2 linked regions of the Methylomagnum ishizawai genome follow. The protein of the gene in region 1 interacts with the protein of each later gene in a pairwise test. Links are inferred from orthologs where the notes say so. Each region holds a gene or a part of one and is shown on either strand. Other genes may lie near its edges.

Evidence for each region.
Region 2: the proteins of K5658_RS19825 (region 1) and rsfS interact in binary tests that used the Escherichia coli proteins (3 or more experiments, as listed by UniProt). The link is inferred for Methylomagnum ishizawai from one-to-one orthologs.

Annotation. Positions count from the first base shown.
Region 1 is NZ_AP019783.1:4,391,507-4,397,017, reverse strand. What follows is about bases 1,395-4,355. They hold K5658_RS19825 (ATP-binding protein), read left to right. Parts: upstream 1,395-2,312; coding sequence 2,313-3,398; downstream 3,399-4,355. Other genes in these bases: K5658_RS19820 (DUF5682 family protein), read left to right, coding at 3,395-4,355; K5658_RS19830 (DUF3226 domain-containing protein), read left to right, coding at 1,525-2,316; K5658_RS19835 (AAA family ATPase), read left to right, coding at 1,395-1,518. Outside these bases: K5658_RS19840 (DUF4132 domain-containing protein), read left to right, coding at 1-264; more of K5658_RS19835, read left to right, coding at 373-1,394; more of K5658_RS19820, read left to right, coding at 4,356-5,511.
Region 2 is NZ_AP019783.1:802,199-807,710, forward strand. Bases 1,278-4,239 are described here. They hold rsfS (ribosome silencing factor), read left to right. Parts: upstream 1,278-2,568; coding sequence 2,569-2,910; downstream 2,911-4,239. Other genes in these bases: K5658_RS03610 (HprK-related kinase A), read left to right, coding at 1,278-1,299; K5658_RS03615 (nucleotidyltransferase domain-containing protein), read left to right, coding at 1,292-2,437; K5658_RS03625 (potassium channel family protein), read left to right, coding at 2,973-4,004; K5658_RS03630 ((2Fe-2S) ferredoxin domain-containing protein), read right to left, coding at 4,014-4,239. Outside these bases: K5658_RS03600 (hypothetical protein), read left to right, coding at 1-59; K5658_RS03605 (HPr-rel-A system PqqD family peptide chaperone), read left to right, coding at 56-385; more of K5658_RS03610, read left to right, coding at 403-1,277; more of K5658_RS03630, read right to left, coding at 4,240-4,391; K5658_RS03635 (c-type cytochrome), read right to left, coding at 4,424-4,957; soxC (sulfite dehydrogenase), read right to left, coding at 4,944-5,512. UniProt on the Escherichia coli protein: Functions as a ribosomal silencing factor. Interacts with ribosomal protein uL14 (rplN), blocking formation of intersubunit bridge B8.

The sequences.
Region 1 (5,511 bases):
TGGGAGCAAGGGGAGGCGGACGGTGGCTATGTATTCTCCGTGGTGAAGCGCTTGCCGGGCGGTTTGGAAGCCGAATTAAGCTTGGGGCCGGGTTACCATCTGGGCGAAGTCGCCGCAACCCCGGCGCAGGCGCTCTCCGAAATCAGGGTGCATCGCCTGGGGGATCGCTGCACGGAGCGCAGGCTGAAGATGGCGGAATTGGACGCCATCCTGGTTAGCGAATTGCTGCGCGACATGGATTTGTTGGCGGTGTTCAAAGCGTAGCTTTATCGCCCGACGAACTTGGCTGATGCGACGCGAACGTATTCACAAAAACTGATGTACCCTGTGGTCACTTTTGGTTCTTTTTTCGGAGCATCGCGGAGTTTGCTTATGACCACACTTCCTTTTTCCAAGGTTGGAATCGATGGGTTTCGTGGCTTGCGTCACCTCGAATTGGATGGGCTGGGCCGGATTAATATTTTGGTGGGTGGTAATAACTCCGGTAAAACCAGCGTTTTGGAAGCGTTATCTATCTTATGCCAGCCGTATAATCCAGATGAATGGCTGGCTATGATTCGTCGCAGGGATTTTGGAGGTCTTGATGAAACTCGTGTTCAATCTTTACGTTGGTGTTTTACGGAAATAACAGGCTTAGAACAAGATGAATTAGCTAGTTCTTGGTGTGAACTTAAATGCGAAGGAAGTTTCCCGCTACGCAAATTGGTGGTTACATATACTGAATTTACCGGAGAGCCTTCTCCTGACGAGATGCGACGCGCCATAGGATCTCAGCGTGCAGATAACTTGATATTCCCAGAAACGATACGTGGAGCTGAGTTAGTACACATTCCAGATTGGCTGCAAACGACAGGTTCTACCTTTCACGGACAGACAACATTCCTCGATAGCATCGAGCAGCCGACTTTGAGATTATGGGAAAGAATTACTCCAACCAGGATCGGAAAATCAAAAAGTAGACCAAAACTCGATGTAGCCACTTTGACCCCTTACTCTTACCAAATGGGACCATTGCAAGCTCAATTTCAATCAAAGCTTATTTTTCAGAAGGACTCTAGCACACTTGAGTTGCTTCGAGATTTCGATGCTGATATTGAAGGTATTGACTTGGCGTCATTTCGAGGGCATCGCCCAACTATATATATAAAACATCGTCGTCTTGGTATTGCACCATTATCAATATTTGGCGATGCAATGCGCCGCTCAGTGCTATTGGCAGGCACATTACTGGCCCTTCAAAACGGTGGCGTTTTATTAATCGACGAAGTCGAGGCTGGTATCCATGTCGGCGCGTTGGGCCGGGTATTCGAGTGGCTGGTGAAAGCGGCCCGGACGTTGAATGTCCAGGTATTCGTCACCACCCATAGCCTGGAAGCGCTGGATGCGCTCATCGCTGCGGACAAGGGTGACGATATTGTGACCTTCCATTTACGCCAAACCGAGGAAAGAACCGTGGGTAAGCGGCTCGATGAAAATTTGGTGCGGCAACTCCGCGAACAAGGCTATGATCCGAGGTAATCCAAAATGCGTAAATATGGATTTCTCGCAGTCGAAGGCCCGCACGATGTCGAGCTGGTATATCGTTTATTAAGATGTTTTGGTTTGGCGCGTGTCCAGCATGAAAGCAATCTGGATAGTTCATTTTTAAAGCTTATCCCGAAAAAATACCCGCCGGATGGCGACCTACAAAAACGGGTGCCAATCCCCTTGTTTTTACAAAGCGATACCCATGTCATCGCTATCCGTAACGCGGGAGGGGATAGTCAACTAATTAAAGCCACCGAGAATGCTATAAATATTCTCGATTTGGACGGTATTATTTTGACGGGACTAGGCATATTACTCGACTCTGACAAAGAAATTGACGCTGCCAAGCGTTATCGCGAATTGAAACAAAACTTGGCCGCAAAGGGACTTAACCTTCCCGAACAGCCGGGCATAGTGACGTCCGGCCCACCCAAACTAGGCGCTTTCGTCCTACCAGATAATCAAACCGCCGGAACCTTGGAAGATTTACTGCTCGACAGCGCCCTAACGGTATATCCCAACCTGTTGGCATCGGCGACAAGCTATATCGATACCGCCATAACAAGTACCGAGCTTATCCCAGAAGAACGCGAGGATTTTGATAAACCCGCTGGACGCAACAAGGCTATCGTCGGTGCTATGGCTGGCATTATGCGCCCCGGAAAATCTATTCAAGTATCGATTCAGGATAATCGCTGGTTCCGCGACGAAGCCTTGAGACTTCCCCGTATCAAAGCGGTACAGGATTTCCTGAAAACCCTTTTCGAGCTAGATCAGCCCAAGCCATGACCCCAACTCCCCAACTCCAACGCCCCCCCGCCGAAACCCTCTACGCCGAAGAACTCGCCGCCCTCCGCGCAAAGGATAAAAACCCCAAGCCCCCCGGCTGGCAACTCTCCATGCCCGCCGTGCGCGACTTCATCCTGGGCGGGAACGGACTGCGCCGCAAGATTGTCTGTGCCCCCAGCCTCATCGAGCGGGCGCTGGTGACGCTGGCCGGGAACCGCGCCCTGCTGCTGGTGGGCGAGCCGGGCACGGCCAAATCGCTGCTGTCGGAACTGCTGGCGGCGGCGGTTTCCGGGGCCAGCACCCTGACCATCCAGGGCAGCGCCGCCACCACCGAGGACCAGATCAAATACGGCTGGAACTACGCCCTGTTGCTCAACGAAGGCCCATCGCCCCGCGCCCTGGTGCCCTCGCCCCTTTACCGGGCCATGGCCGGGGGGCGCATCGTCCGCTTCGAGGAAATCACCCGCTGCCCGCCGGAGGTGCAGGACGCGCTGCTGTCCATCCTCTCGGAGCGGCTGCTGATGGTGCCGGAACTGGAGGGCGAGGGCGGCACGGTGTTCGCGGTGCCCGGCTTCAACCTCATCGCCACCGCCAACACCCGCGACCGGGGCGTCAACGAGATGTCCGCCGCCTTGAAACGCCGCTTCGCCTTCGAGACCGTGTTCCCCATCCGCGATTACGACGAGGAACTGGCCCTGGTGAAAACCGAAGTGGCGCGGCTGTTGGCGCAAGAAGGCGTGCCGGTGCTACCGCCCGACGAGGTGCTGGAAGTCCTGGTGACGGCGTTCCGGGAACTGCGGGAAGGCATCGGCCAGGACGGCGCGGCGGGCGACAAGCTCAGCACCGTGGTCAGCACCGCCGAAGCGGTCGGCGTGGCCCATAGCGTGGCGTTGCGGGGCTATTACCTGCGCGGCGACGGCGGCGAACCGGGCGACATCGTGGAAGCCCTGGCGGGCGCGGCGGCCAAGGACAACGCCGAGGATTTGAAGAAGCTGCGCCGCTATCTGGAACACCGGGCCGGGAAGCGCAAGGGGGCGCATTGGCAGGCATTCCACGCGGCGCGGGACCGGCTGCCGGAATGAAGGTCCGCATCTTCGGTATCCGCCACCACAGCCCCGCCTGCGCCCGCCGGGTGGGCGAAATCATCCGCCACGAGCGTCCCAAGGCCGTCTTGATCGAAGGCCCGAGCGACTTCAACCCGCGCCTCGCCGAACTGTTCCTGCCCCATCGGCTACCCATCGCCCTCTACAGCTACGCCCATACCGAAACCGGCCCGGCCCAATGCTGGTATCCCTTCCTGGACTACTCGCCGGAATGGGTGGCCTTGCATGCCGGGCGGGAAGTCGGCGCGGAACTGGGCTTCATCGACCTGCCCCATTGGCGCTACCGGGCATTGGAAGAAACCCGCCGCCGCGCCGACCCGGCCCGCCCTTATTCCCGTGACCGCTACGCCCAGGTGGTCGGGACGTTGTGCGGCCAATTCCATTGCGATGGGGCCGACGCGCTGTGGGACCACCTGTTCGAGGCCGCGCCCGATGAAGAACTCGACGCCCGCCTCGACCTCTATTTCGCCGAACTGCGTGGCGATGATCCCGGCACCCCCGACGACGCGGCGCGGGAAGACTTCATGGCCCGCCACATCGCCGCCACCGCCCAACGCTACCGGGACGAGCCGGAAGCACTGGTTTTGGTGGTCTGTGGCGGCTGGCACCGGAACGCCCTGGAGCGGCTGTGGGCGGAGCATTTCGCGGCGGGCGCGGTGGATTTCCCGGAAACCCCCGTCCCGCCCAGCAGCGGCCCCGCCGGTTGCTATCTGGTGCCCTACGAATTCCGCCAGGTGGAAGCCTTGGCCGGTTATGGGGCGGGGATGCAATCTCCGTTGTTCTATCAATGGTGTTGGGAAGAAGGCCGCGCCGCCGCCGTCGAGCACGCCATCGCCGCCGTGGTCCGGCGCTTCCGGGATAAGCGGGTGCCCTTCGCCACGGCGGATTTCGTGGCCTTGCAACGGGCCATCGCCGGACTCGCCCAACTGCGCGGCCATGCCCCGCCCACCCGCACCGACGTGCTGGATGGCTTCCTGGCGACGGCGGTGCGCGAAGCCCTGGACCGCCGCCCGCCCTGGTCGGAACGGGGCTTGCTCACCGCCAGCGATCATCCGGTGTTGCGGGAGGCCATGTTGGCCCTGACCGGTGCGGGGCGCGGGCAGTTGGACGGTGCCACGCCCCAGCCGCCCTTGCTGCGGGATGTGGAGCGGATTCTGGCTGAACTGGACTTGCTGCCCGGCACCGTGGCCCGTCAGGTCGCGCTGGACCGCCGCGATCCACAGGGCCGCCGCCGCGCCGAAACCCTGTGGCGGCTCAAGCTGTTGCGGGTCGGTGGCGTCGCGGCGCGGGAGGCCAAGGCGACGCGGGCCACCCGCCACCTGCCGGAACATCTGCGCTATGAAGAGCTGTGGACCCTGGTCCGGGACGAGCGTTGGGAGCCGGACTTGATCGAAGCCAGCATCCACGGCGCGACCTTGGCCCAGGCGGCGGAGAACGCCTTGCTGGCGGAATTGCGGGTGGGGTCCGCGCCGGGCCTGGCGGCGGGGCTGGTCCGGGCGGTGAAGGCGGGATTCGGGGATTTGGGGGAACGGTTGGCCCAGGAATTGGCCGGATGCCTGCCCGCTTGCCACGACCCCGGCGAATTGGCCGGGGCCGGGATGCCGCTGTTGGAACTGGCCCGCGATGGCTTCTGGGGCGAAGCGCTACGGGACGTGTTGGGACCGTCGCTGGCGGGGATAGGCGAGCGGGTGTTGTGGTTGCTGGACGGCCATCAAGCCGGAAATCCAGCCGGGCTGGCGGGGGATGTGGACGCGGTGCGGTTCTTGATGGGCTTGGTGGATTTGGCCCCGGCGGAATTCGATGGCGCTTTCGCGGTGGCGACCCTGGCGCGGCTGGCCCGCCGCCGGGAAGCCCCGCCCGCCCTGCGCGGCGCGGCCTTGGGCGCGGCCCATGGCTGGGAAACCATCGCCGATGCCGAAGTGTTGGCCTTGGTCCGGGCCGTGCCGCCCCGCGATGAACTGGGGGATTTCCTGTATGGCCTGTTCGCCACGGCGCGGGAGTTGGCGACCCAGGACGCGGTGATCGTGGCGGCGATCCATGGCGCGGTGGAGGCGCTGGCGGTCGAGGATTTCCTGGTGGCGCTACCGTCGTT
Region 2 (5,512 bases), 3.6 Mb from region 1 along the record:
CGGGGACCCCCTTGAATGGCGCTTTGGCTATCGCGAGTTCGGTCACCAGTTTCTATTGACCGGGGGTGGCGCGGTGGTGGAAGCCGGGGAACTGATGCGGAGGGCGGCCTCGGCGGGCGGGTTGCTATGGCGGGATTGGGGCGACGATTACATCGTCTACCAACCTTCTTCCGGCGAAACCCATGTTTTCAATCAAACCACCGCGTTGATCCTGGAACGGCTCAAGCAGGGTCCGGCCTCCTTGGAGCAGGTGTTGGTTTGGATCGTGCGGTTGCTGGAACTCGGGCCACAGGAATTGGCCCTCGACCATTTGCGGATCGCCGCTAAGCGTTTGGATGAACTGGGCCTGATCGAGTGGGTGGAACCGGCCCCGGCCCGCCCATGACCGTAGGCGGTTTGCCAGTGCCGACCGTGGCATCCTTGCTGGGCGGCGCGGGGTTGGCGGTTCGGATCGGACCTTTCAATATCAGGATCCGGGCGGTGCCGGCGCGGTTGGCGGCGACCCTCCACCACCTCTATGGGCTGTATTCCCTGGCGCGGCCCGACGATTTCACCGATATCCACGTCGAGATCGCCTGGACCCACGCCCTGCGCCGCTGGGTCCGCCCCCAGGTATTGTTCCTCGTCGATGGCCGGCCCCCTTTCGCGCCCCATCCCGCCGAACACGCCTTTCCGGCCTTGGAATGGGGTATCAATTGGTGCGTGGCCACCCGCGCCCATCATTTCCTGATGCTGCATTCCGCCGTGGTCGAGCGCGGCGGTTACGCGATGCTGTTTCCCGCCGCGCCGGGGCATGGCAAATCCACCCTGTGCGCCGCGCTCATCCATTCCGGCTGGCGCTTGATGTCCGACGAGTTCGGCTTGGTCAGGCCGGAGGACGGCCTGTTGTTGCCGATGCCGCGCTTGATCCCGCTCAAGAACGAGTCCATCGCGGTGATGCGGCGGTTCCGTCCCGGAGCCGTGATCGGCCCCGCGTTCCATGGCACGCGCAAGGGCACCGTGGCCCATGTCCGGCCCCCGGAGGACAGCATCCGCCGCGCCGACGAACCCGCCCGCGCCCGCTGGTTGGTGTTCCCGCGCTGGACGGCGGGCGCGGCGCTCCGCCTCGATCCCTTGCCGAAAAGCCAAGCCTTCCTCATGGTCGCCACCAACGCCTTCAATTACGAGGTGCTGGACGAAACCGCCTTCCGGCTGGTGGCGGAAATGGTGGACGCCTGCGATTGCTATGCGCTGGTCTATTCCGACCTCGACGAGGCCATGGCCCGCCTCGACGCCTTGTGCCGCGATGTCCATGGCTAGCGGCGCGGAACCCACCCAAAAGGCGCGGAGCCTGTTGCTGGCGGCCCTGCGCGATCCCGGCGGTTTGCCCGCGCGGTCGGCCAAGGAGTGGGAGTTATTGGTGCGCCTGGCCCGCTCCGTCCGCTTGCTCGGGCGTTTGGAGGCCGATTTGGCGCGGATGGGCCTGCTCGGCGCGATCCCCCGCCCGGCGGCGGATCATTTGACGGCGGCCCGCCATGTGATCGAACACCGCAACCGCTTGGTGGCCTGGGAAATCGACCGCATCCTGTGGGCGCTCAAGGGCTGCGCGACCCCGCTGATCCTGCTCAAGGGTTCGGCCTATCTGCTGGCCGGCTTGCCGCCGGCGCGGGGCCGGATTTTCGCCGACGTGGATTTGCTGGTGCCGGAGGCCGGGATCGGTGAAATCGAATCCCGCTTGATCGGACGCGGCTGGTTCCAACTCAAGCTCGACCCCTACGACGACCGTTATTACCGCCTGTTGATGCACGAGGTGCCGCCGTTGCGCCATCGCGAGCGCGGCACCGAGATCGATATCCACCACCGCATCCTGCCGCGCAGCAGCCGCCTCCCGTCCGAACCCGCGCCCTTGTTCGCCGCCGCCCGGCCCCTCGGCGCGGGCCGCCTCCACGTCCTCGCGCCCATCGACATGGTGCTGCATTCGCTGGTGCATTTGTTCCTGGAGGGCGATCCGCAAGAAGGCTTGCGCCTGCGGGATTTGCTGGATACCCACGACCTGCTATGCCATTTCGGCGCGGTGCCCGGTTTCTGGGATGGCTTGCTGCCCAGGGCGCGGCTGCTGGGCTTGGAGCGGCCCTTGTACTACGGGTTGTGTTTCGCGCGGCGGTTCTTCGCCACCCCGGTGCCGCCGGAGGTGGTCCGCGCCGTCGAGGCCGTGGCCCCGCCCCAGCCCTTGGGCGGATTGATGGATTATCTGTTCGGTTTCGCCTTGTTGCCGGACCATCCCGATTATCCCAGCCGCCGCGCGGCGGTGGCGCGGTGGCTGATCTATGTTCGCGCCCATTGGTTCCGGATGCCCGCCGCCACCCTCGCCGGGCATTTGGCCTACAAGGCTTCCCTGAGGCTGCGCGGGGTCCGCAAGCGGGTCGATCTGACCCGGCTGGATTTGCGCCAGCAGTGAGGGCCGCAAGTGTTCCCCGGCGCGGAAAATCCGGTTAGAGTTGGTGGCGGGACCGCGCCGGAACCTCCATTCCCGGCGCGGTTCCAAGCGCTTCCCCAGAATCCAATCCCAAGAGCATCCCCGACACCCGCATGACCACAGAGCAATTGCTTCAACTCGTATTATTCGCGCTGGACGACGGCAAGGGCCGCGACATCAAGATCATCGATGTGCGCGGCAAGACCAATATCGCCGATTTCATGGTGATCGCCAGCGGCACTTCGGAACGCCATGTGAAATCCCTCGCGGGCCATGTCGTCGAGGAAGCCAGGAAGAACGAAACCCAGCCCATCGGCGTGGAAGGCGAGAACGTCGGGGAATGGGTGCTGGTCGATCTCGGCGACGTGGTCGTCCATGTGATGAAGCCGCAGACCCGCGAGTTCTATCAACTCGAAAAGTTCTGGTACGGCGATTATCCGGCGGCGTTGCATTGAGCGCCGCCCGCGGCCCGGACCGGGCGCGAGCCGCCCCGGTCCCTTTCGCGCAGACCTGAGCGATGCTGCCCGAACACCACCGGCAATCGGCCTCCCTGCGCGCCCGTTTGATCCTGCCCGCCGGCCTGGTGCTGCTGGTGACCTTCGTCGGCACCCTGGGCTATGCCTGGCTGGGCCGCGAGCAGGGCGCGACCGTCCTCGACGCCTTGTTCATGACCGTCATCACCATCACCACCATCGGCTACGGGGAGGTGATCCGGCTGGACGCGGCGGGCCGCATCTTCACCATGGGCGTCGCCATCACCGGCATCGGCAGCCTGTTCTACACCCTGACGGTCATCATGGACAACCTGGTCGGTAGCCGCCTGCTGGACCCTTTCGGAGAGAAAAAAATGCAGCGCGAGGTGCAGAAGCTCAAGGAGCATATCATCATCGCCGGGTTGGGCCGGGTGGGGAAACAGGCCGCCGCCGAGTTGGAAGAGGCCAAGGTGCCGTTCATCATCGTCGATCCCAGGCCGGAGGTGCATGGCTACGCGGTGCAGCGCAATTATCTGTCGATACAGGGCGACGCCAGCGACGACGCGGTATTGGAACAGGCCGGCATCTGCCGGGCCAAGGGCTTGATCGTGACCAGCGGCGACGACGCCAACAACCTCTATATCGTGCTGTCGGCGCGGGTGTTGCGGCCCGATCTGTTCATCGTGTCGCGGGCGGTGGATGAATCCAGCGTGTCCAAGCTGATCCGGGCCGGGGCCAACCGCGCCATCAGTCCCTACGCCATCGGCGGGCGGCGCTTGGCGCATTTGATCCTCAGCCCCGCCGTGGTCGATTTCTTCGACACGGTGATCCGCAAGGGCGAGGAGAGCATCAACCTGGAGGGGATCGAGGTCCGCGCCGGCGCCCAGGCGGTGGGCCATAGCCTCGCCGGGTTGCAACTCCGGGAAAAGACCGGGGCGTCGGTCCTGGTGGTGATGCGCGGCAACCGGGTGTTGCCCAATCCCGAACCGGAATTGGTGCTGCACCCCGGCGACCGCCTGCTGGCCTTGGGCACGGTCGAGCAATTGGACCGGCTCGAAGCCTTGGTCGGGGAGTGAGTCCTTGGTTTATTCCGCCGCGCCCGGTCCCGCGAATTGGTGGGCGGCGACCGGGGTGCCGCCGATGAGATGTTCCTGGATGATGCGTTCGATCACCTCGGGCGTGCAGCCGCGATACCACACGCCTTCCGGGTAGACCACGGCGACCGGGCCTTCCATGCATACCCGGAGGCAATTGGCCTTGGTGCGGCCGATCCCGCCCGTGTCGTTCAATCCCAGTTCCTTCAGCCGCCGCTTCAGGTAGTCCCAGGATTCCAGCCCCGCCTCCAGGCCGCAGCATTTGGCCTTGTCCGGCCCCGCGCACAGGAAGATATGGTGTTTGAGTCCACCCAGGTTCAGGGTTTCCTTCATGGCCCGTAGTTCGGGGGAGATCGTCGCTTCGCTCATGGTGGGTCTCTTGGGTTGGGGGAATATCCGGTTCAGGGGTGTTCGGGCCAGACGCGCTGGAAACCGTCGCGGTTGGGCATCTTGATCGCGGCCAGGGTTTTGGCGTCGAGCGTGGCCTGTGCGCCGAGCAGGCCGTTGAGATGCAGCAAGTAGGCGGTGACGGCGTAGACTTGGTTGTCGTCCAGGCTGCGCGGGGCGTCGATGGGCATGGCGCGGCGCACATAGTCGAAGACCGTGGTGGCATAGGGCCAATAGGCCCCGAGGGTGCGGTCGGGATGCGGGCTGTTGGGCGGCGATCCCCCGGCCAGTTCCTCGGCGCTGCCGCCCACGCCCTGGGGGCCGTGGCAGCCGGCGCAGCGGCTGGCGTAGAGGGCCTTGCCTGCGGCCACCGTGCCCTGGCCGGGCGGAAGTCCGCTGCCGTCCGGGAAGACGTTGATGTCCTGGGCGGCGATTTCCTGCGGGGTGGCGGGGCGGCCCAGTTCCGGGCCTTCGGGCGCGGCCTGGGCCGGGTCCACCCATAGCGATGCCGACACCAGGGCCGCCGCTAGCCGCTTAGGCGTAGACATGGCTGAGGCTCCCGTCGGCGGCCACCGCCCAGGCGACGATGGCGTTGTAATGGAAATAGCCATTGCGGCCGCGCTCGTCGACGAGGACCGCCCGTTCCGGTTGGACATAGCCGGTTTCGTCCACGGCCCGGCTTTTCAGCACCAAAGGCTGGCCGCTCCAGCGCCAGGGCAGGCGGAAACGGGTGAAGCATTGCGGCAGTACCGGCTCCTGTAACGCGGCCTCGGCCCAACTCTTGCCCCCGTCGGCGGAAACCTCCACCCGCTTGATTTTGCCCCGCCCGCTCCAGGCCAGCCCACTGATTTGATACAGCCCCGGTCCCCGCAACCTGTGGCCTGGCGAGGGATGGGTGATGAAGGATTTGGCCTCCATGACGAAGCTGAATTGCCGGGCGATGCCCGAAGGTTGCGGTTCGGTGTACTGGGCGGTTTCGTTGCGGGCCATGGCCGGCTCCTTCGCGGCTTGCAGGCGGCGCAGCCATTTGACGTTCAGCACCGCTTCCCAGCCGGGCAGGATGATCCTGATGGGATAGCCATTTTCCGGGCGGAGGCGCTCGC